Regions from separate parts of the Exiguobacterium sp. UBA3491 genome, predicted to be linked through region 4. Evidence: riboswitches for the same ligand, from Rfam matches in the RefSeq annotation. Region 4 holds a riboswitch; each other region holds the start of a gene.
The links. A riboswitch is a leader RNA that binds a small molecule or an ion and turns the genes downstream of it on or off. The one in region 4 is predicted to bind thiamine pyrophosphate.

Region 1 (5,265 bases), on a different contig from region 4:
TGGACGAAAAAGGGCTCGATGGAACGTTCGAGCAAGAATTTTCTAGCGACGTGAAACTCGATCAAGTTATCCGTCAATTCCCACAAGCAGGGACTCAAGTCGAACCGAACGACTCCGTGACGGTCTTCATCTCAAAAGGTGAGGAAGAAAAAACGTTGACAGCGACGTTCCCTGAAAAGGTCGTCTATGACGCGGTCAGCGAGAACGAGGACGAGGAACCACCGAAACAAGTCATCCGGATTGAGACGGAAGATGCGAAAGGGAAGCGGACCGTCATCGAGGAATCAATTGACCAAGATGAGACATTCGACGTGCCGGTGACGATTGATCCGGGAGAAGAAGGCAAGATTACGATTTATAAAGACGATACGGTGTATCGTTCAAAAACCATCACGTACAATCAAGCAAAAGACGCACAGTAAATGTGATGAAAAAGGAGTGCATAGGATGACGGAACAACGCATCGAAGAGAATCGAGAAGGAACGATCATACGCCTGCAGGGTGGCTTTTATGATGTCATGACACCAGAAGGAGAGGTCCGTTCACGGGCAAGAGGGAATTTCCGAAAACGCGGCATCAGTCCAGTCGTTGGAGACGAAGTCGTTCTTCATATCGAAAGTGAGACCGGGTATATTCTCGAAGTGAAGGAGCGGGACAACTTTTTAGTACGCCCGCCTGTCGCGAATATCGATCAAGCGTTGCTTGTCGTCTCGGCTGCAGAACCTGATTTTTCAGCGCACTTGCTCGATCGTTTCCTCGTCTTGATCGAAGCGAAGGAAATCCAACCCGTCATCCTGTTAACGAAGATGGACTTGCTTGATGATGTCAAAGGTCCTGCAGTTAGAGAGGCAATTGCCGCTTACCGGAAGATTGGATATACGGTCATCGAGACATCCAGTGAGACGTTGTCGGGTGTTGAGCAAGTCCGTCCGTTACTGGCCGGGAAAACGAGTGTTCTTGCCGGACAATCCGGTGTTGGGAAAAGTTCGCTCTTGAACGCACTTGAACCAACACTCGACTTAGAGACGAGTGCGATTTCGAAATCACTCGGACGTGGGCGGCATACGACACGACACGTCACGTTGATGCCACTTGCCGAAGGCTTGATTGCTGATACACCAGGTTTCTCGAACCTTGATTTTCCGTATGATATGGAAATCGAGGATGTACGGTGGAGTTTTCCTGAATTCGTGGCTGTACAGGACGAATGTAAGTATCGAGGATGTTTGCACTTGAATGAACCCGGATGTGCTGTCAAGGAAGCCGTCGAAGCACAAGAAATCATGTCCTCTCGTTATGAGAACTATGGTATGTTTATAGACGAAATCAAGAATCGAGCCCGGAGGTATTGAAGATGATTAAAATTGCACCATCTATCTTATCAGCAGATTTTGCGAATCTTGAGCGTGATGTCAAAGCAGTCGAGGCAGCAGGCGCGGACTATATCCATTTCGATGTCATGGATGGTCAGTTCGTACCGAATATCTCGTTTGGACTGCCTGTGCTCAGCAGTTTACGTCAAAAGACGGATATGGTCCTTGATGTCCATTTAATGATTGACCAGCCAGAACGTTTCGTTGAAGATTTCGTTAAGGCAGGGGCAGATATCGTGACGTTCCACGTCGAAGCGACGAACCACGTCCACCGTGTTTTACAACAAATCAAGCTATCCGGTGCAAAAGCAGGGGTCGTCTTGAATCCTCACACGCCATTATCGACGATTGAACACGTCCTTGAGGATGTCGATATGGTCTTATTGATGACGGTCAATCCGGGCTTTGGTGGACAAGCCTTCATCGAGAATGTCATGCCAAAACTCGCATCACTTGCACAAATGAAAGCAGATCGTGATCTGACATTTGAAATCGAGATTGATGGTGGCGTCAACCCGGAAACAGCAAAACTTTGCATCGAAAACGGCGCGAACGTTCTTGTCGCGGGATCAGCAATCTACAATGCACCAGATTATGCGGAAGCGATCACTAGCATTCGTCAAGGGGCTGCCGTATAATAAGAACGAGAAAACGAAATATGATGACCGCAAGGGGTGTCGCTTGAAAAGCGGCTGAGAGGAGTCTTTTAGACTTTAACCCTTCGAACCTGTTCCGTTCAAACGGACGTAGGGATGTGGCGCACGCAGGCAGTACGGCGTTCGTCGTATTGCCTTTTTGCGTCCTCTCGTACAATGAAGGAGGAAATAGCATGAAACGGTTACAAATGATGATGGAAATTGCCATCTTCGCAAGTCTCGGGGTCGTCTTTGATTTACTGATTCCATTTAAAATGCCACAAGGCGGTTCAATCAGCTTAGCGATGTTACCGATCTTTGTCATGGCATTTCGCCACGGTGTCATCGGAGGTGTCGTCACAGGAGCGCTTGTTGGTACGATCCAACTGATGTTCGCCCCACAAGTCTTGACGATCGTCCAACCATTACTCGATTACACGATTGCATACGGTGTCGTCGGACTGAGCGGTCTGTTCGCCCGTCAGGTTAGACAAACTGCACGTAACGGACAAAAGAAACGTTTGATGGCGTTCGTTCTCCTTGCAACACTATTAGGCGCAGGACTCCGTTATATCTGTCATGTCATCAGCGGAATCGTGTTCTTCGCGAAATATGCAGAAGGTCCAGTCGTGCCATATTCATTAGTTTATAACGCGACATACATGGTACCATCTTATGTTTTATGCGGTGTCGTCGCGGGTCTCCTCTTTACAACTGCGCCACGTTTACTACGTTATTCAGCACGAGGCATCTGAGATGCGGGCGATTCTCGTGTGCGCCGGTCCTCAAGAAGAAGTGCCTGATTTGCGGATGCTTTGTCAGTCTAGTGATTTCATCATTGGTGTCGATGGTGGTGTTCAGACTATTGAATTGTTTGGGCTGACATGCGACATGACGATCGGTGATTTTGATTCGCTTGGTTACGTACCTGAAGGAGCAATCGTTCATCCGGCTGAGAAAGATGAGACGGATCTCGAACTCGCCCTTCGTACAGTATCAGAGATGAAACGGTTTGATGATACTATCATCGTCGGAGCAACAGGTGGACGACTCGACATGACCGTTCAAAATGTGTATTTATTGAAGCAATACCCTGAAGCGCGACTCGTCACGAAACGGGAAGAGGTGCGATATTTGGCAGTAGGATCGTATGCAGTCGAAGCCGAAAGCTATCATTATCTTTCTTTCATTCCACTTGTGCCGTCAATCTTGAGTTTAGCTGGAGTCAAATATCCACTTGATATGCATCCTGTTCCGGTCGGAGGTTCCTTGACCGTCAGTAATGAATGGAGTACGTCAGAAGCGACAGTAGAGCTCCATCAAGGAGAACTATTGATGATGCGAACACTTAAGGAATAGAACAAGCATATGAAAAAAGGCCGTGGATGATACCGCGGCCTCTTTTCATATGGCATTATTCTTCGAGTTGGGAAGGGGCGACTCGAATGTCACTTTGAGCCGATAGGTGTTTTCCTTTAACGAACAGATGATAGCTTCCCCACATGACGAGGAAAAATGGAACACCGATGTATAAAGCAATTCGTTGATCCGCTTGAAACGCAAGACTGAAAAGGACAACGACATTAAGTGTCAACGATATCAACGGTAATACTGGATAGAATGGCGTCTTGAACTTTAGTTCGGATAGATCATGTCCGTTTCGGATGAACTGACGGCGGAACGCAAGTTGCGAAGCGGAAATTGAAATCCAACCGACTTGAGCACCGAGTCCAGCTAAAGACAAGAGCCAGATAAAGACGGTATCCTCTGCGAAAAAAGCTGTCAGAAGCGATAACATCGCAAACATCATCGTAAAGAGTAAAGCGCGCATCGGCACACCACGGGCATTAACATAAGATAATTTCTTTGAAATCATCCCTTCTTGTGCCATTGCCCATAACATTCGGGTCGCGGCATACAATCCCGAGTTCCCGACGGATAATAGTGCTGTCAAGACGACGATGTTCATCAAGTCAGCGGCATACGGGATGCCGATCGCATCAAAGACCATGATGAATGGACTACTGACTCCGCCAGCCGTCTCATACGGAATCAATGCACCGACGATCGTGATCGATAAGACAAAGAAAATGAACGTGCGCCAAACTGTATTCCGGATAGCTTTTGGAATCGATTTTTCAGGCGTATCGGACTCCCCAGCCGCGACACCGATCAATTCGGTCCCCTGAAAAGCAAAGTTGACAGCAATCATCGTCGTCAAGACACCGAGAATTCCGTTCGGAAACCAACCGCTTGCCGTGAAGTTTGCAAACAATGAGGATGGACGATCTGCTTCCATCGGTAACCAGCCAAACCAAGCTGCGCCACCAAGAATGATGAAGAAAAGAATGGCGAGTACCTTTAAACTTGAGAACCAGAATTCCGCTTCCCCGAACGCTTTGGCGGAGACGGCGTTTAAACCGAATAACAAGACCGTAAAGACGGTACACCAGACAACGACCGGCACATTCGGAAACCAACGGTCCATCAAACTACCGGCAGCTGTGATTTCAAGTGCGACCGTCACAGCCCAGCCGAGCCAGTAAATCCAACCGACGGCAAAGCCGACCCCTGGTCCGATAAAGCGGGTCGTATAGGTCTGAAATGACCCCGAGACCGGCAGATAGACCGCTAATTCTCCAAGACATAACATCGTCAGATACATGATGGTCCCACCCACGATGTAACTGAGGACCGCCCCGAGAGGTCCTGCTTGTGAAATCGTTAATCCTGACCCTAAAAATAAGCCTGTTCCGATAATTCCACCGAGTGAAATCATGAACAGGTGTCGACTCGTCATCTCTCGTTTGAGTTGCATGATGACTTCCCCCAATTCAGACAAAATAAAGTACGTTCCTATTGTAAGCGTTTTCAATAAAAGCGACAATTAGTTTATGAGAAAAATAAATGAGGGCATAAAAAAACCGGAAGGGAAGATTCCCATCCGGTGGTTGCGCCTTATACGCGTTCGACTTTACCTGATTTAAGAGCTCGAGCTGAAACCCAAACCTTTTTTGGCTTACCGTCGACGAGGATACGTACTTTTTGTACGTTGACTCCCCAAGTACGTTTTGTTTTGTTCAATGCGTGTGAACGGTTGTTACCCGACTTTGGCGATTTCCCAGTAACGTAGCATTTACGTGCCATGCGTTCCGCCTCCTTTTATGTTGTTTTGCGTTCGTCCTAATAGACACTTTGCTATCTTAGCATGGTGTCAGGGCGGTTGCAACATAAAAAAAGTAGCTGACAAGAAAAA
Region 2 (5,265 bases), on a different contig from region 4:
ACGGCAATCAATGTACCAGAAAAATTCTCGAGTGCTTCTTCGAGTGTCTCTCTTGATTCAATATCGAGATGGTTCGTCGGCTCATCGAGAATCAAAACGTTGATCGACGAATGAACGAGTACGGCAAGCTGCAATCGAACACGTTCTCCTCCGCTTAGTGACAAAATAGACCGAAAGACAGTCGGTCCAAAAAACAGGAACCGGGCAAGAATATGGCGGGCTTCCGCTTCTGGAACGGCAATGCGGTCTCTAAACCAGTCGATTAAGCGAGCATCCTCCTCGAAATGGGCATGCTGGGACAAGTAACCGATCCGGTTCGATGGTCCACGCGTGAGCGTGCCTGCGTCTGGTGACAATTCATCAAGCAACAGTGCGAGCAACGTCGATTTCCCGCTCCCATTCGTTCCGACGATCGCGACCCGATCTTGAGCCATGATTTCGAACGAGACAACATCGAAAATGCGACGGGAATCGTAAGCGAAAGAGAGCTCTTCAGCGCGAAAGACGACTTGACTCGTATGATCGGTAGAAGAAAAAGAGACATCAGCGGTTTTGGCTTCGAGTTGCGGTCGTTTGATCCGTTCGATTCGCTCGAGTGCCCGCTCCATCGATTTTGCTTTACGGAATAATTTCTCACTCGGTGGAGATGCTTCGTTTGCCCACTGCCGTAGTCGACGAATCGCTTCCTTCATCTTCTTGATTTTTTTCTGTTGTTCCTGATAGGCGTGGAACTGTTCCATCAAGCGACGTTCTCGTTCGACGACGAACGCACTGTAGTTCCCTAGATAGGAGGTCAGTTCACCATCTTCAAGCTCGACGATCGAGGTGACGACGGCGTCTAAGAAGACCCGGTCGTGAGAGACGAGCAGGATAGTTCCAGTGTAGTCCCGTAAGAATTGTTCTAACCATTCAACGGCAGCTAAATCAAGATGGTTCGTCGGCTCATCAAGGATTAGGAGGTGTGGTTCCATCAGCAACATGCGACCGAGGCAAATCTTAGTTTGCTCACCGCCGCTCAACTGATGGAAAGGGCGAGTGAGTAACGGACGTAAATGTAATCCGTTCACCATGCGCTCGATCTTCGAGTCGAGTAGATAGCCATCTTTTTGTTCGAATGCATTTGTCGCTTCCGCATATCGAACGAGTAGTGCATCCAGATCATCTGGCGCTGTCGCCATCAAAAGCTCCAACTGTTGCATCCGAGAACGGATTGCGAGGATCTCTTCAAACGCCGTCCAAAGGACGTCGAGTCCGGTCATCGTTTCGGCATAAGTGGGAAGTTGTTCCAAGTAGCCAATCGTCAAACCGTTCTTTTGATAGATGACGCCACCGTCCGGTTGGTCAAGGCGAGCAAGTAAGCGGAGTAATGTCGTTTTACCACTCCCGTTTCGTCCAATCAGACCGACACGATCGTGTTCGTTTAAGAAGAGGGAAACGTCCGTTAAGATCGTTTCGCCTCCGAATTGTTTTGTCAGATGTTGAATGTCGCAAATCATCATAATGAGTTGATCCTTTCGCGCGCATTAAAAAAGGAGAGCGCAAATAGCACTCTCCCTAGTGTGTGAAAGATGCGCTTTGCTGTATTTTTCAATCATGAAGTTCTAAAAAGGGCAGACGGGTGCCTTAGAACGCCATTCCATGAAAAATCGCGCGCAACAGATACAATTGTTCCATTAACCAATGTTTGCACGCAGCAAAGTCCATCATTTCACACCACCTTTCGTTTCAGATACAATCAGTTTACCATTATCTTGTTAATTGCGGAAGTCTGAATTATTTGAACACACCAGCAATCGAGCTGAAGAAGTCACTCAGACCATCAAATAATTTAGCGAAGAATCCTTTTGTCTCCTCGGACGTTGCAAACGCATGGATGTCTTGACCAGCATTTTTTAGTCCACTCTCGATTTGCCCCCAGTTGATGTTCGCTTGCTCCATTTGATTGAATAGATTCGTCAACCGATCCATCTGTGCATCAGACAGTTGGATGTTGTTGTTTTGAATGACTTGGACGATCAGGTTTTCGATCTCGACTTTTGTTTCCGGTTTTTGATTCGCGATTTCGGCCTTGATCTCATTCATCAAATCAGCGACTTTATCTGTCCCGACTGTCTTCCCGACGTCTGAAGTGACCGATAATTCTTGCTGTGCTAAATCTTTCCGTTCGTCACTCAGCTTGATTCCGGTCTCAGCCGAAGTTTGATCATAGGCTTTCATGATTCCTGTCAGTGCTGATGTTCCAGTCACTTTATAAGGAGAAGTGATCGTGATGTCGGCATCTTTGACACCTGCCGTGACGAGAGCGTTCAAGTACATATCCTTCGTCACCCACGTAATGTTTTCCGTCGCAACGGAAAGTCCGTCACCTTTTTCCGTCAATTCGATTTTAGCGGATGAATACATGTTGCCACCTTTTTGCGACTGGGGAATGTTTTTCCCGAGATATTTTTCTTCGTCAGCAGAAGTGGCGATGATCGGCGTGATGCCTTCCGGTGCATTGAGACGGGAAAGCACCCAAGCCTTATCCTTTGCGCCGAGCGACTCCCCGAGAGTGACGATTGTTTTATCAACGACTTGCTCAGCGGATGCGGCTGTCGGAAGTAATAAAGCAGAAGCGATAACGGCTGACGCCATGATTTTTGTTGGTGTATGCATAATGAATTCCTCCAATTGTAAGTAACAGAATGAACTATAGTATCAGGTACTAAAATTAGTGTACGAGAACGAAAGGAGTTCGGAATCGGTCTGTAGATGGAGACGATATCCGCCTTCTGACACTCCATAGTATAGCGAAAAGAGGACAACTTGACTTCCATTTTCAGCATGCTATAGTGGATTTGAATCGAATAATGACCACTAGGGGAGTCGGTTGACCGACTGAGACGAACGAAGACGTTCGGACCCTTTGAACCTGATTAAGTTCGTACTTACGGAGGGAAGTGGCGTCAAGTCTTGTTCTTCTTGCGCCATGCCCGTGTGTTTCGGGGTGGTGTTTTTTCGTTTCATAAAAAAGAGGAGGATGAGATCATGACATTCACACAAGAAATCAAGCAAGCGGCACAAGCGTATTGGGACAGTAGTTTTACCCACCCATTCGTTCAAGGAATCGGGGAGGGGACGTTACCGCTCTCGAAATTTCGGCATTACGTCATGCAGGATGCCTATTATTTAAAACACTTTGCGAAGATTCAAGCGAAGGCAGCGTCAAAAGCAGACGACTTCGCGACGATCGCGACACTTGCCGAGCATGCTACTTCGACTTACGAGGCAGAGTTGAGCTTACATCAATCATTTTTTGAGCCGCTCGGTATCACAGAAGCAGATCTTGAAGCATTTGAACCGGCACCGACAGCATATGCTTACGTCTCCCACATGCATCATGCGAGTGAAGGGACGCTTGGTGAGACGATTGCTGCCATCTTGCCATGTTACTGGTTGTATTATGAAGTTGGACAACAATTATTGACGTGTACACCGGATGAAAAAATCTATCAGCAATGGATCGACACATATAGTTCGGAATGGTTCGAAAAGGTCGTCTTTGAACAGATTGCACGGCTTGATGCGTTGGCGGAACAAGCAAGCTCGGCTGAACGAGAGCGGATGAAACGGCATTTCGTGACGAGCTGTTATTATGAGTTGCTGTTTTGGCATATGGGATGGACGGAAGAAACGTTTACGTCGATTTACGAGACGATTCCAGCATGGACGGTATCTTCTTAAACGGATAGATGGTAGAATTAGGTATAACATTTAGCGGAAGTAGGGGTAGAAATGGAGATCATCGTGATCGTACTCGCAATCAGCGCCGCGTATGCCGTGCAACGAATGCTGGGTAAAGTCAAAGTAAGATTTATTGGATATATCATTCCAACTTTAATCGTGTTGTCCGGTATATCCGCTACGACTCGAAACTTCAAGGTAGCATATAGCATGGGGAGCTACATTTCTGCTGTTCTTGTCATTGTCGTCTATGCATTACTGACCTATTGGTTATACCGCGTCTACCATCGTGCGAAAGAAGAAGCGGAATATCCGTATCAATCATTAAAAGACCGAGGCATCCTTTAAAGGGGGCTCGGTCTTTTGTGTATCATGTTCTCATTTTTTCCAGTTTTTAAAGCCATCACCGAATTCGAGATGCAGTTGATCGGTAAAGACACCGTTCTGAAAGACCGGCACATCAACTGGTAAGGTGCCTTGCGGTTTGAACGTTCCGAAAATTGCTCGAATACCAGCAGGGAGGTTCGGTCCCGCTGATTTCAGATTGCCTGCTTCAGAGTCCGGTCCGTTCGGATCCTCTTTAAAACCATAGACGAGGACGTGTGCCGGTGCGTCCGGTTGAACGGCGACATCGTATGGATTACGGAGACTGAGCAAGACGGATGGTGTATTTGTTTGTTTCGCATACCGGAAGATTGAAGCTGGAATCGCTTGCTCTGGTGCAGTAGGCAGTAGTTTGGCACTCGTATTGACGTTTGAACCAACGATGATGTAATCTGCTGCATCGAGTTGTGCCCGTAGTGTCGGGTTTTGGTCGAGCGGTAGCGTAGTAGCCGAGTAATTCGCTGTCGTTACGTGCCAGTTCCGGTTCTTAGGCAGGGAAGCAATCGTCTTTTTCATGCTGTCCGTTTGATCCGTCGCAGGGGCGATCACAAGAACGTTTGCATTCTTTTTCGGCTTGAAGGGTAACGTCCGCTGATCATTTTTCAGGAGTGTGACCGCGGCTTCCGTCATCGCGCGTTCTTTTGCTTTATGTTCGGGACTACCGACGATTTGGTTCGCTTGCGCGAGTTTATCAGCTAAGGATGTCGTATCCGTCGTGCCATTCCATATTCCGCGTTCTGCCTTCAGCGTCAGGATCCGCTCGACCGATTGATCAATCCGTTCCTCTGACAGACGTCCGTCTTTGACTGCCGCAATCACGTCCTTAAAAATCTGGTCGAGTTTTATGACATCCTGCTCGGAACGAAGAATCGTCGGCATGAGCGCGATGTCGACACCGGCGTCAAATGTTTTCAGAACGGCTTCTGATTCCGTAAAATTGTCGGCGATCGCCTGCATATTCAATGCATCCGTGATGACGATGCCATCGTAGCCGAGTTTTTCGCGCAGTACGCCCGTGATGACGTCATCCGACAATGTCGCAGGTAAAGGGAAAGTGCCGTTTTTTGACGTGACGACTTCAGACTCGATTGTCGGCATTCCGATGTGTCCTGTCATGATCATATCGATGTCTTCGGCGATGGCTCGCTTGAACGGGAC
Region 3 (5,265 bases), on a different contig from region 4:
CGAAACGGCGACACCGCGCTTCGCGACAGGTACGCCATCGCTTGCGACGACCATTGCGAGCGAGATCAAGACACCGGTCAGGATGGCAGTCAGGATGCGGGTTGCGAGCAATACTTCGTAACTTGAAGCAAAACTACTGGCAAGGTTCAGTAAGACCCAAGCGAGTAACAGACGTAGGATCAGGCGACGCCGTTCCAGGTGACCGGTCAGCGACATGACAATCGGTGTACCAATTGCAAAGGAGATGGCAAATGCCGAGACGAGCGTACCGGCTGTTGCGATCGTGATATCAAGGGCTGAGGAGATTTCAGCGAGGATCCCGACGATGACGAATTCGCTTGTTCCGAGAACGAACGTCAGGAGAGACAACGTGGCGATCAACAGCCAATCGCGTCGACTTAAACGAGTAGTAGGTGACATGGATGATTCCTCAATTCTGGCGCTTGCGCGCGAAACTATGAGTAACAGGATAGCATGAAACGATTTCGTCGGGTATCGCAAAGCGAGAATTCGGGAAAAGAACCATTATTCGAAATAGCGTGTGAATTTCCAGGCTTGCTATTTTTTGCGTATACTACAGTAGAAGACTACTGACAAAGGAGTGGAAACGATGCAAGCGACAGTGACATGGAACAAACAGATGGGGTTTAGTGGACAGACGGAATCAGGGCATCATCTTGCGATGGATGCAGCACCGGAGAACGGTGGCGAAAATCAAGCACCACGACCGACTGAACTGCTGCTACATGCCGTTGCCGGCTGTACTGGAATCGATATCGTCTCGATTTTAGAGAAGATGCGCTTGACGATTACTCATTTCGAAATGGATATCGAAGGGGAACGGGCAGAGGATCATCCGCGGCGCTTTACGTCGATCTCGATTCATTACCGGCTTGAAGGTGATCTCCCGGAAGATAAGGTCCGTCGCGCCATCTCGTTATCAAAAGATAAATATTGTTCGGTCTCGCAATCCTTGAACGCAGAGATTTCCGTCTATTATTCCATCAATGGTGTCCGGAGCGAGGATCCTTTGTGAAGAAAGTAGCACTGATCGGTTGCCTGTTGCTTGCAGGGTGTGCGCAGGAGACGACGGAACCAACGAAACCAACGAAACCATCACAACCAGCAACGAAGCAACCGACGGAGGCGAAGAAATCAAAGCCTGAGCCGACAAAGGAAGAACAGCAACAAGCACGATTAAAGCAGCAACTTGAAGCGATGTCGACGTCAGAAAAGATTGATCAATTGCTCTATATCGGAGTTGCCGGAACGGAACTTTCAGCAGCTGACCGGAAATTGTTGCAGACGCATGCGATCGGTGGGGTCTTACTGCTTGGTGGGAATATTACGTCAGAAGATCAACTCTTGACGTTCACGCGTGCCATTCAAGAAACGAACCAAAAACCGTATGTTTTCGTCGGGGTTGATGAAGAGGGCGGACGGGTCAGCCGGGTACCGGATCAACGATTACGTCTCCCGACGAGTCAACGGATGGCGCAAGGTGCAGATGCTGCAAAAATGGAAGATGTCGGACGTACGCTCGGTCACCTGTCACGATTTTATGGATTCAACATGGACTTCGCACCGGTCCTTGACGTCAATAGCAATCCGAACAATCCAATCATCGGCGACCGTGCGTTAAGTGCTGATCCGAAGACCGTCGCGACTCTCGGTACGGCCCTGATGCATGGGATGCAAGAGACGGGAACGATTCCGGTCGTCAAACATTTTCCCGGTCACGGCAATACGAGTCTCGATTCCCATGTCGGTTTGCCGAGAGTGACAGCATCAAAGGAAGAACTGAAGCGAACGGAACTGTTACCGTTCCAAGAAGCGATTCAAGAGGGCGCCGAGATGGTGATGGTCGCCCATATTCTCTATCCCGCATATGACGATCAAAATCCATCTTCGCTCTCGAAGCCGATCTTGACTGACCTCTTGCGTCAACAACTCGGATTCAAGGGTGTCATCATCACGGATGACCTTGTCATGGGGGCGATCACGAAACGATATGGTCTTGCGGAAGCGGCACGCCAGGCACTTGTCAATGGAGCAGATATGGCGATGTTTTCGGAAGCAGGTGCCTATCCGAAGGTCCACACCGAAGTGATGCAAGCCGTTAAAGACAAAACGCTGACGCCTGCGATGCTCGATGCTAAAGTAATGCGCATCCTGAAGCTAAAGCAGACGTATGCCGACAGCCAAGAGCAACAGCGACCGACGAAATCGGAGCTTGTTCAGCAAGTGGAAGCGCTCAACTAGGACTAGCGAAGCAAAGCGACTCATGCTAGACTAATGGGGCAAGCCAATTAAACACGAAAAGACACTAGGGGAGTCTCGCAGCAGACTGAGACGGAAGTATCCGGACCCTTTGAACCTGATCTAGTTCGTACTAGCGGAGGGAAGTGGCTCGAAACCTTAGATATCCTTAGCGCTTCAACGCATTTTCGGACCACTCCCTTCAACATCGGGAGTGGTCCTTTTTCGTATGGAAAGGAAGAACATGATGCGTTTACATCTGATTTCGACGGGATCCATCAATCCACGCGATGGAGTGGAAACCTTTCAATCGCTTCAACCATATACGGATCAGCTTCATCTGCGAGAATCGAATTTGTCGGCAGCAGAATTGCTAGAACTGATTGACGCGCTCCTTGCGAAAGGGTATTCGTCTGATCAATTAACCATTCATGACCGGGTCGACGTCGCCCATGTCGCTGGTATCGGTGTGCAGTTGACGCGACGATCCTTATGTGTCCGCGATGTTCGGCGACACTTTCCGGATCTCATCATCGGGAAATCCGTCCACTCTCTGGCAGAAGCACTTGCAGCGGAAGCGGAAGGAGCCGACCGACTGCTGTACGGTCATATTTATCCGACAGCGTCGAAACCAAACGTGCCACCGCGAGGGATCGACGCCTTGAAGCAAGTTGTCACCTTCACGACGAAACCAGTCATCGCAATCGGCGGGATCACTCCTGATCGCATTCCTGAAATCGCAGCGACCGGTGCAAGCGGAATCGCCGTCTTATCCGGTATTCTCGGTCAAGCGGACCCGCATGCTGCCATTCAGCGTTATCAGGGGGTACGGGTATGACGGATCACATCATCATCGGTGGTGGAGTCATCGGTTTGACGCTTGCTTACAGTCTCGCTTGTCAGAACGAATCCGTTCTTATCCTTGATCGCGGAACATGCGGACAAGGGACGAGTCGGGCGGCTGCCGGAATGCTTGCGACGGACATCGAGCTGAGAGAAGAATTGCATACGCTTGCCGCGCGAAGTCGCCGTCTGTATCCGTTACTTGCGCGACGCCTCACGCGCGAGACCGGGATCGATTGTGGCTACCGGGAACAACCATTTTTATTGAAACAAAATGGGCAAGAATACTTATTTCCATCGGTCGGTCAAATCGATCCGCGACGACTAACGACTGCATTGATGCATGTCTTACGAAATCGTGGGGTACCAATCGAAGAACAGGTGGACGTCACGCGAATCGAGGAGAGTAATGATTTCATTAGGGTTGAGTCGAACACGGGAACGTGGACGGGACGAACGGTGACGGTGGCTGCCGGACGCGGGTCCCAAGCCTTGCTCGATACAGCTGGCATTTCGATTGCGACATATGGGGTCAAAGGGGAGTGTCTGGCAGTCCGTCTCGCAGGTCAGCCGTTACGCTCGATCCTGTTTGATGACGCCGTCTACCTCGTACCGAAAGCGGACGGACGGATATTGATCGGTGCGACCGAACTACCGCACGACGAGACGATCGGTGTTAGTGTCGCAGGAGTCACGTCACTGCTTCAAGCAGCAGAGCGTCTCTATCCACCGATCCGTAATGCTGTCATCGAAGAAGTCTGGTCAGGCGTACGACCACAAACAGAGTCCGGCTTGCCATATATCGGAGTCGCCGATTCATCCCGGCGGATCTTTATAGCGACGGGGCATCATCGGCATGGCATATTACTCGCACCGGCGACAGCGGAAGTTTTGGCAAACACATTACGGTTGATCCTAAAGGAGGAAGTCCGATGAATATTACGATTAACGGCAACGACCACACCATTGAACAGATTGAGACGATTGAGGATATGCTCACGCAACTTGGCTTAGGGGAAAAACTCGTCATCGTCGAACAGAACCGACAGATCATCGACCGCGGAGCTTACGATCAAACGGTCGTTCGGAACAATGACACATTCGAAATCGTTCATTTCGTAGGAGGAGGATAAAGATGTTGAAAATTGGAGAAAAGACATTCGAATCACGGTTATTACTTGGAACGGGGAAATATACGGATGCTACGGTACAGCAGGAGGCCATCGATGCGTCCGCTTCACAAATCTTGACGTTCGCTGTCCGGCGGCTCGATCTCTTCGACAAACAACAATCGAATTTCTTGGAGTCGCTTGATTTAACGAAGTACGATTTACTACCGAACACGGCTGGTGCGAAGACAGCGGAAGAAGCTGTCCGGCTAGCAAAGCTTGCGCGGGCATCCGGTATGTGCGACATGGTCAAGGTTGAAGTGATTGGGTGCGATAAGACATTACTACCTGACCCAATCGAGACGTTACGGGCTTCTGAAGAGTTACTCAAAGATGGGTTCATCGTCTTACCGTATACATCGGACGACGTCGTCCTTGCACGACGACTCGAGGAACTCGGCTGTCATGCCATCATGCCGGCTGCTTCACCGATCGGGTCTGGGCAAGGCATCCTCAATCCGCTCCACCTAAAATTCATCATCGAGCAGACGTCGGTCCCAGTCATCGTCGACGCTGGAATCGGTTCTCCAACTGACGTCGCCTATGCAATGGAACTGGGAGCGGATGGTGTCTTATTGAACTCCGCTGTCGCCCATGCCCAAGATCCGGTCAAGATGGCGCACGCGATGCGACTAGCTGTCGAAGCAGGGCGCTTCGGCTACGAAGCGGGAAGAATCGAGAAGAAACAGTATGCAGTCGCGAGTAGTCCAACGAGTGGATTGATTCGATGACACGTTATTCACGTCAAACTCGATTTCAACCGATTGGAGAAGCAGGACAAGCACGCTTCGCAACAGCAAAGGTACTGATCATCGGGATGGGGGCACTCGGAACAGCATCGGCAGAACAACTCGTTCGCGCTGGTGTCGGCGTCGTCCGAATCGTCGACCGCGATTATGTCGAGTGGAGTAATCTACAACGGCAACAACTCTATACGGAGGATGATGCACGGCACAGCGTACCGAAGGCGATTGCTGCAAAAGCGCGACTTGAA
Region 4 (5,265 bases):
TTTGAAATTACCTAGACCTTTTTCTGATGCTGCCTGTTCTCCTGCTTTTCCCATGATAAATGTTCCGTGGACTGCTGCCTCAAACGCAGAATATCCTGCACCAAGAAAACTCGCAATCAAAGAAGCTGTCATACACCCCGTACCTGTGACGTCTCCGAGACGCGGCGTACCTACTTGTAGTTCCACTTCGCGCATGCCATCCGTGATGTAGTCGATTGGACCTGTGACGACAATGACGGACTTTTGTTTACGAGCGAATGCACGAATGATTTCTCGATCCATGATCTCATCACTAGCAGCATCGACTCCTTTTGTTCGTCCATTCTCCCCAAGCAATGTCTTGATTTCTGAAGCATTTCCTTTAACGACCGTACATCCGAGTCTACTCAATTCTTTTGAAAAGGACGTACGCAATGATGTGGCTCCCGCTCCAACTGGATCAAGGATGATCGGAACGTTCAAGCGTCTCGCTTCGCTTGCGGCGAGTCGTTGAGCTGCTTGCATGTCTGCATCAATTGTTCCAATGTTCAAGACAAGAGCTTGCGCGAGTCGAACCATCTCTTCCACTTCGCGAATATCCTCCGCCATGACTGGAGATGCGCCAACGGCAAGTGTGACATTGGCGCAATCATTGATCGTGACTGTGTTCGTCAAATGATGAATGAGTGGTTTGTGTTTAAGAATGGTCGTAAACATGTGAATCCCTCCAAAGTGAATGAAAATGATGTGTCGGTCCAATCCCTTGTCCGAGAGCAAATCCATGACGAATCGCCTCTGTAACATACTTCTTGGCCTGACGTACACTGTCCGGTAAAGCTTCTCCAAGTGCCATCCGTGCCGCAATCGCTGCAGATAAGGTACAGCCTGTTCCGTGAGTATGTTGATTATCTAACCGATCTGATGTGAAACGGTATTCTTCTTGCCCGTCCCATAATAAATCCGTGGCAGCTCCCGGTAGATGTCCACCTTTTAGCAAGACAGCTCCAGTCTTCATAGCCAACTGATGCATCGCCAGTCGCATCTCCTCTAGATTAGTAACTGATTGCCCTGTTAAGCGCTCTGCTTCCGGTAAATTTGGTGTGACGAGTGTCGCAAGTGGCAGTAACTCCGCGATTAGTGCTTCCTCTGCCTCCGTCCGCAATAGGGCATGCCCGCCTTTTGCGACCATGACAGGGTCTAGTATGATTGGAACTGTCTGTTTGCGAAGATGTGTTGCAATGACGTGAATCGTTTGTGCATTCGAGACCATACCGATTTTGATAGCATCCACACGAATATCTGAAAAGATTGAAGCTAATTGGGCATCAACGATTTCCGATGATAACTCTTCTACTGCTTGAACGCCCAGTGTATTTTGAGCCGTTACCGCTGTCAAAACACTCATCCCATAAACGCCCAATGCTGAAAATGTCTTTAAATCTGCCTGAATTCCAGCTCCACCACCGGAGTCAGATCCCGCAATCGTCAATACATGTTTCATATTTTTCTCACCTTTCCATCGAGCAATGTAAGGGAGTTGTTACCGACAAAAAAAGCGTCGACCGCTGTAAAAAAGCAGTCGACGCTATACGAAATCGTTATCCAACCATTTCGGTATCCGTTCGGCTCAACTTTCCTACGCTGGTATTATCCAGTTCAGGTAATAGGGTCGAAAACAGATTGGTTTTCCTCTCAGCCGGATTCCTCCAGCTCCCCTAGTTGCTCAAGTATTCATTTCGCCTTAACTGTAGCATAGCGGCAAGAAAAAAACGAGCCGAAGCTCGTTTTGAATTATAGATATGCTAATGGATTAACTGCATTCAGAGGAGAAGAGGCACTGTACTGATAGCCTCCGACATGTAGTTCGAAATGCAAGTGTGGTCCTGTTGAATTCCCAGTACTACCAAGTGTTCCAACTTGCTGACCTTGAGAAACTGTTTGTCCTGCATGAACAGATAACGAACTCATATGAGCGTAGACTGTCGTATAGACTTTCCCGTCAAGGAAGTGAGAAATCATGACGTGATTTCCATAAGGCCCACCACCTGAAGCTGTAATGACCGTTCCAGCTGCTGCTGCGACGATTGGTGAGCCGACCGAACCACTGAAATCGACACCATTATGGAACGTATAGCCGTTCGCACCGCTTGCTGGTCCAAACCCTTGTGATACGCCACCAGAAGATGGACGAACGAATTTCCCACCGCTCGAAACAACGGGTGAAGCAACTGAAGTAGGTGATTCTGAACTCTTACCTGCTTGTTTTGCTGCTTGAGCATTCGCTTTAGCGGCTTTTTCAGCTGCTGCTTTCTCGGCTGCTGCTCTTTCAGCCGCCACTTTAGCTGCTGCCTTCGCTGCCGCAATCGCACGTTCTTGAGCTTCAAGTGTCGCTTGTAGTTCTTTCGCGTCTAGAAGTTCTGTCGTAAACTTCGTCTTACTTTTTCTTAATTTTTTAAGCGTAGCACTGCGTTCTTTCATTTGAACTTTCAACGCTTTTTTTTGTTCGATTAATGTTTTCTTCTCTTCAACCTGCTTCGCCTTTTTTTCAACGAGCGCTTGTTTTGCTTCCGCTAGCTTTTGTTGGGTTGCGATGTAATCCGAAATCATTTTATCATCTTGCTCCGCGATTTTTTTCCCTGCCATGACACGACTAAATAAATCACCTAAATCCTTCGATCCAAAAATGACTTCTTCCCATTTGATTGAGTTTCCATCGTTTTCTTGGAAGACACGTAGACGATCACCGAGTAGTTCTTCTTGTTTTTTCAACATCTCTTCGTAGCGAACGATGTCTGCTTTTAATTCATCGATTCGCAAATTCAATTTCTCGATTTGTTTATTTTTTTCGGAAATCTGAAAAATCTTTTCGTTGATCGCTGCATCGATTCGATTGATTTGACGTTGTTCTTTCGAAATTTTCGACTCTTGTTTTTTAATTGCTTTTTCTAATTTACGTTGTTCTGCGGCATTTTCAGCCTTTTTTTCTTTGATCGTTGCTGCCGCAATTGGTTGTGTTCCTGTTATAAGTAATGCTCCTAAAACAATGGTAGAAATTAGTTTTTTTAGCATATATCGTTTTCCTCACTTATGTTTTTCATATTTTATTATAGTATTCAAGTTTCTCTCACATCTGAAATAGATTATAGCACCCTAATCGTTTCAAAAAAATTTCATTTACATTTCAAATGAAAACGTTTTTTGTAATATAATCATTTATTTTTTGAAAATCGCAAAAAAAGAACCGCTGCATAAGCAACGATTCTTTACTGTTTAAAACATCGTCATTGGGTTCACTGAGCTAGCTGGACCAGTTGCACTATAGCTGTATCCACCGACGTGGATTTCAAAGTGTAAGTGTGGACCAGTTGAATTCCCAGTGCTTCCACGTAAACCGATTTGTTCACCTTGACTGACGCGTTGACCTGCGTGAGCATTGAGTGCGCTCATATGAGCATACAATGTTGTGTACGTTTTACCGTTTAATTGGTGGGCAATCATGATGTGGTTTCCGTAAGGACCACCACCTGATGCTGTAATGACTGTTCCTGTTGCAGCTGCAACGATTGGAGTTCCAACCGGACCACCAAAGTCGATCCCGTTATGGAACGTATAACCGTTTTCTCCACCTGCTGAGCCATAGCCTTGCGTGACAGCCCCAACCGTTGGATGGATGAACAGACCACCGGATGATGGTGACGGTTTAGGTGTCGCAGGTGCTGACGGTGTTGGCGCAGCTGGTGCTGGCGCAGGTGTAGATGCTTTTGGAGTCGATTGTTTCGTCGAACCAGAAGGTTTCGCGGCTTGCGACGCTTTCTCTTGTGCTGCCTGCTGAGCCGCTGCTTCTTTAGCTGCTTGTTGCTCAGCTTCTTTTTGAGCCGCTGCTTGAGCTGCTTCAGCTTCTGCTCGCGCTTTTGCTTCACGTGCTGCTTGAGCTTGACGCTCTTTTTCGATCCGTGCTTCACGTTCACGTGCTGCCTTTTCAGCTGCAATCGCTTTTTCTTGAGCAATCAGAATTTGCTGGACTTCTTTTGCATCCATCAATTGTGTTTCAAATTTCTCTTTTTTCTTACGTAATTCTTTTAAGCGTTTGTTTCGCTCTTTTAATTGCGATTCAAGTTCTGCTTGTTGGCGTTTCAATTCTTGCTTTTCAACAACCAATTGTGCTTTCTTGTCTTTCACTTCTTGTTGTGCATCCGCTAATTGCTTTTGCGTATTTTGATAATCCGTGATCATTTTATCATCTTGCTTTGAAATCGATTTTCCGGCCATGACACGGCTAACGAGGTCACCGACGTTTTTTGCCCCAAAAATGACTTCTTCCCATTTAATCGAGTTCCCGTCATTTTCTTGCATGACACGAAGACGATCCCCAAGTAGTTTTTCTTGGCGTTTTAATTTCGCTTTATACTTTTCGATTTCTTTTCCAAGTTGAACGATTTCTCGTTCCGTCGCCTTAATTTGACGATCTTTCGTTTCGACAGCAAAGATCTTTTCATTCAAGGCTTCGTCTAATCGATTGACTTCTTGTTGCGTCTTAGAAATTTTTTGACCCTCCTGATTAACGGAAGACTCTAAGTTTTTTTGTTTTTTAGCATTGTCTTGTTGCTGTTGTTCGTTTTTAGCTTTCTGTTCACTTAAATCGTCAGCTGCTGCAAAATGAGGTGCTGATGAAAGAACTAGTGCGGAAACGATGAGCGACGCGAACGTTTTTTTCATGTAGTATTCCCTCTTTTTCTCTAGTAGTATGTCGATGAATTATATGGAATAACAGTTACGTTAAAATTAAATTCTATAATAGTTTTTCTTATTTATAGGAACGTTTTTGATTATAGCATTCATTCCTCTTCCATAATATTTCAGTGATATTTCATTTTAAATAAATCGTTCTTCTTCTATGTAATAGAAAATGATGGAAAACAGCTTCCCATTGCAACTTTGATTCATTTTTGGGAAACTGAAGCGAATGGAGGGAAACATCAGATGAAACTAGATCATACCGGCATCGCCGTTCGCGATATGCAAGAAGCAATCTCATTTTATACAAAAGTACTTGGTGGAACATTAACAAAAGAGTACTCAAACCCCGCACCTGGTGTCGCTTCCAACATCGCCGTCATCGAGTTCGATGATGCGCATATCGAGCTGTTGACACCAACTAGCCAGGATAGTCCAATCGCTCGTTTTTTAAAACAACGTGGAAAAGGAGTCCATCACATTGCCTACCGTGTTGATGATTTAGATCAAGCAATCGCCGAAGCAAAACAACAAGGCTTAACATTTTTAGAA

Region 1: linked by a shared signal. The riboswitch ahead of thiT (energy-coupled thiamine transporter ThiT) and the one ahead of thiD (bifunctional hydroxymethylpyrimidine kinase/phosphomethylpyrimidine kinase) in region 4 are both predicted to bind thiamine pyrophosphate.
Region 2: linked by a shared signal. The riboswitch ahead of tenA (thiaminase II) and the one ahead of thiD (bifunctional hydroxymethylpyrimidine kinase/phosphomethylpyrimidine kinase) in region 4 are both predicted to bind thiamine pyrophosphate.
Region 3: linked by a shared signal. The riboswitch ahead of B4F99_RS04595 (thiamine phosphate synthase) and the one ahead of thiD (bifunctional hydroxymethylpyrimidine kinase/phosphomethylpyrimidine kinase) in region 4 are both predicted to bind thiamine pyrophosphate.

What each region holds. Positions count from the first base shown of each region.
Region 1 covers NZ_DFQK01000032.1:456,642-461,906, reverse strand. Annotated here, with positions in the region: gene pknB (Stk1 family PASTA domain-containing Ser/Thr kinase) at 1-422, shown strand, start outside; gene rsgA (ribosome small subunit-dependent GTPase A) at 448-1,353, shown strand; gene rpe (ribulose-phosphate 3-epimerase) at 1,356-2,012, shown strand; TPP riboswitch at 2,035-2,144, shown strand; gene thiT (energy-coupled thiamine transporter ThiT) at 2,204-2,764, shown strand; gene B4F99_RS14825 (thiamine diphosphokinase) at 2,766-3,368, shown strand; gene B4F99_RS14820 (amino acid permease) at 3,424-4,827, opposite strand; gene rpmB (50S ribosomal protein L28) at 4,968-5,156, opposite strand.
Region 2 covers NZ_DFQK01000022.1:18,896-24,160, reverse strand. Annotated here, with positions in the region: gene abc-f (ribosomal protection-like ABC-F family protein) at 1-1,499, opposite strand, end outside; gene B4F99_RS08745 (DUF1002 domain-containing protein) at 1,774-2,655, opposite strand; TPP riboswitch at 2,849-2,955, shown strand; gene tenA (thiaminase II) at 3,028-3,723, shown strand; gene B4F99_RS08735 (hypothetical protein) at 3,775-4,071, shown strand; partial or broken gene B4F99_RS08730 (glycoside hydrolase family 3 N-terminal domain-containing protein) at 4,102-5,265, opposite strand, start outside.
Region 3 covers NZ_DFQK01000012.1:297,074-302,338, forward strand. Annotated here, with positions in the region: gene B4F99_RS04580 (MFS transporter) at 1-420, opposite strand, end outside; gene B4F99_RS04585 (OsmC family protein) at 611-1,036, shown strand; gene nagZ (beta-N-acetylhexosaminidase) at 1,033-2,262, shown strand; TPP riboswitch at 2,319-2,421, shown strand; gene B4F99_RS04595 (thiamine phosphate synthase) at 2,507-3,097, shown strand; gene B4F99_RS04600 (FAD-dependent oxidoreductase) at 3,094-4,038, shown strand; gene thiS (sulfur carrier protein ThiS) at 4,035-4,235, shown strand; gene B4F99_RS04610 (thiazole synthase) at 4,238-5,002, shown strand; gene B4F99_RS04615 (ThiF family adenylyltransferase) at 4,999-5,265, shown strand, end outside.
Region 4 covers NZ_DFQK01000030.1:118,654-123,918, forward strand. Annotated here, with positions in the region: gene thiM (hydroxyethylthiazole kinase) at 1-696, opposite strand, end outside; gene thiD (bifunctional hydroxymethylpyrimidine kinase/phosphomethylpyrimidine kinase) at 677-1,480, opposite strand; TPP riboswitch at 1,596-1,706, opposite strand; gene B4F99_RS11880 (murein hydrolase activator EnvC family protein) at 1,771-3,048, opposite strand; gene B4F99_RS11885 (murein hydrolase activator EnvC family protein) at 3,250-4,695, opposite strand; gene mce (methylmalonyl-CoA epimerase) at 4,960-5,265, shown strand, end outside.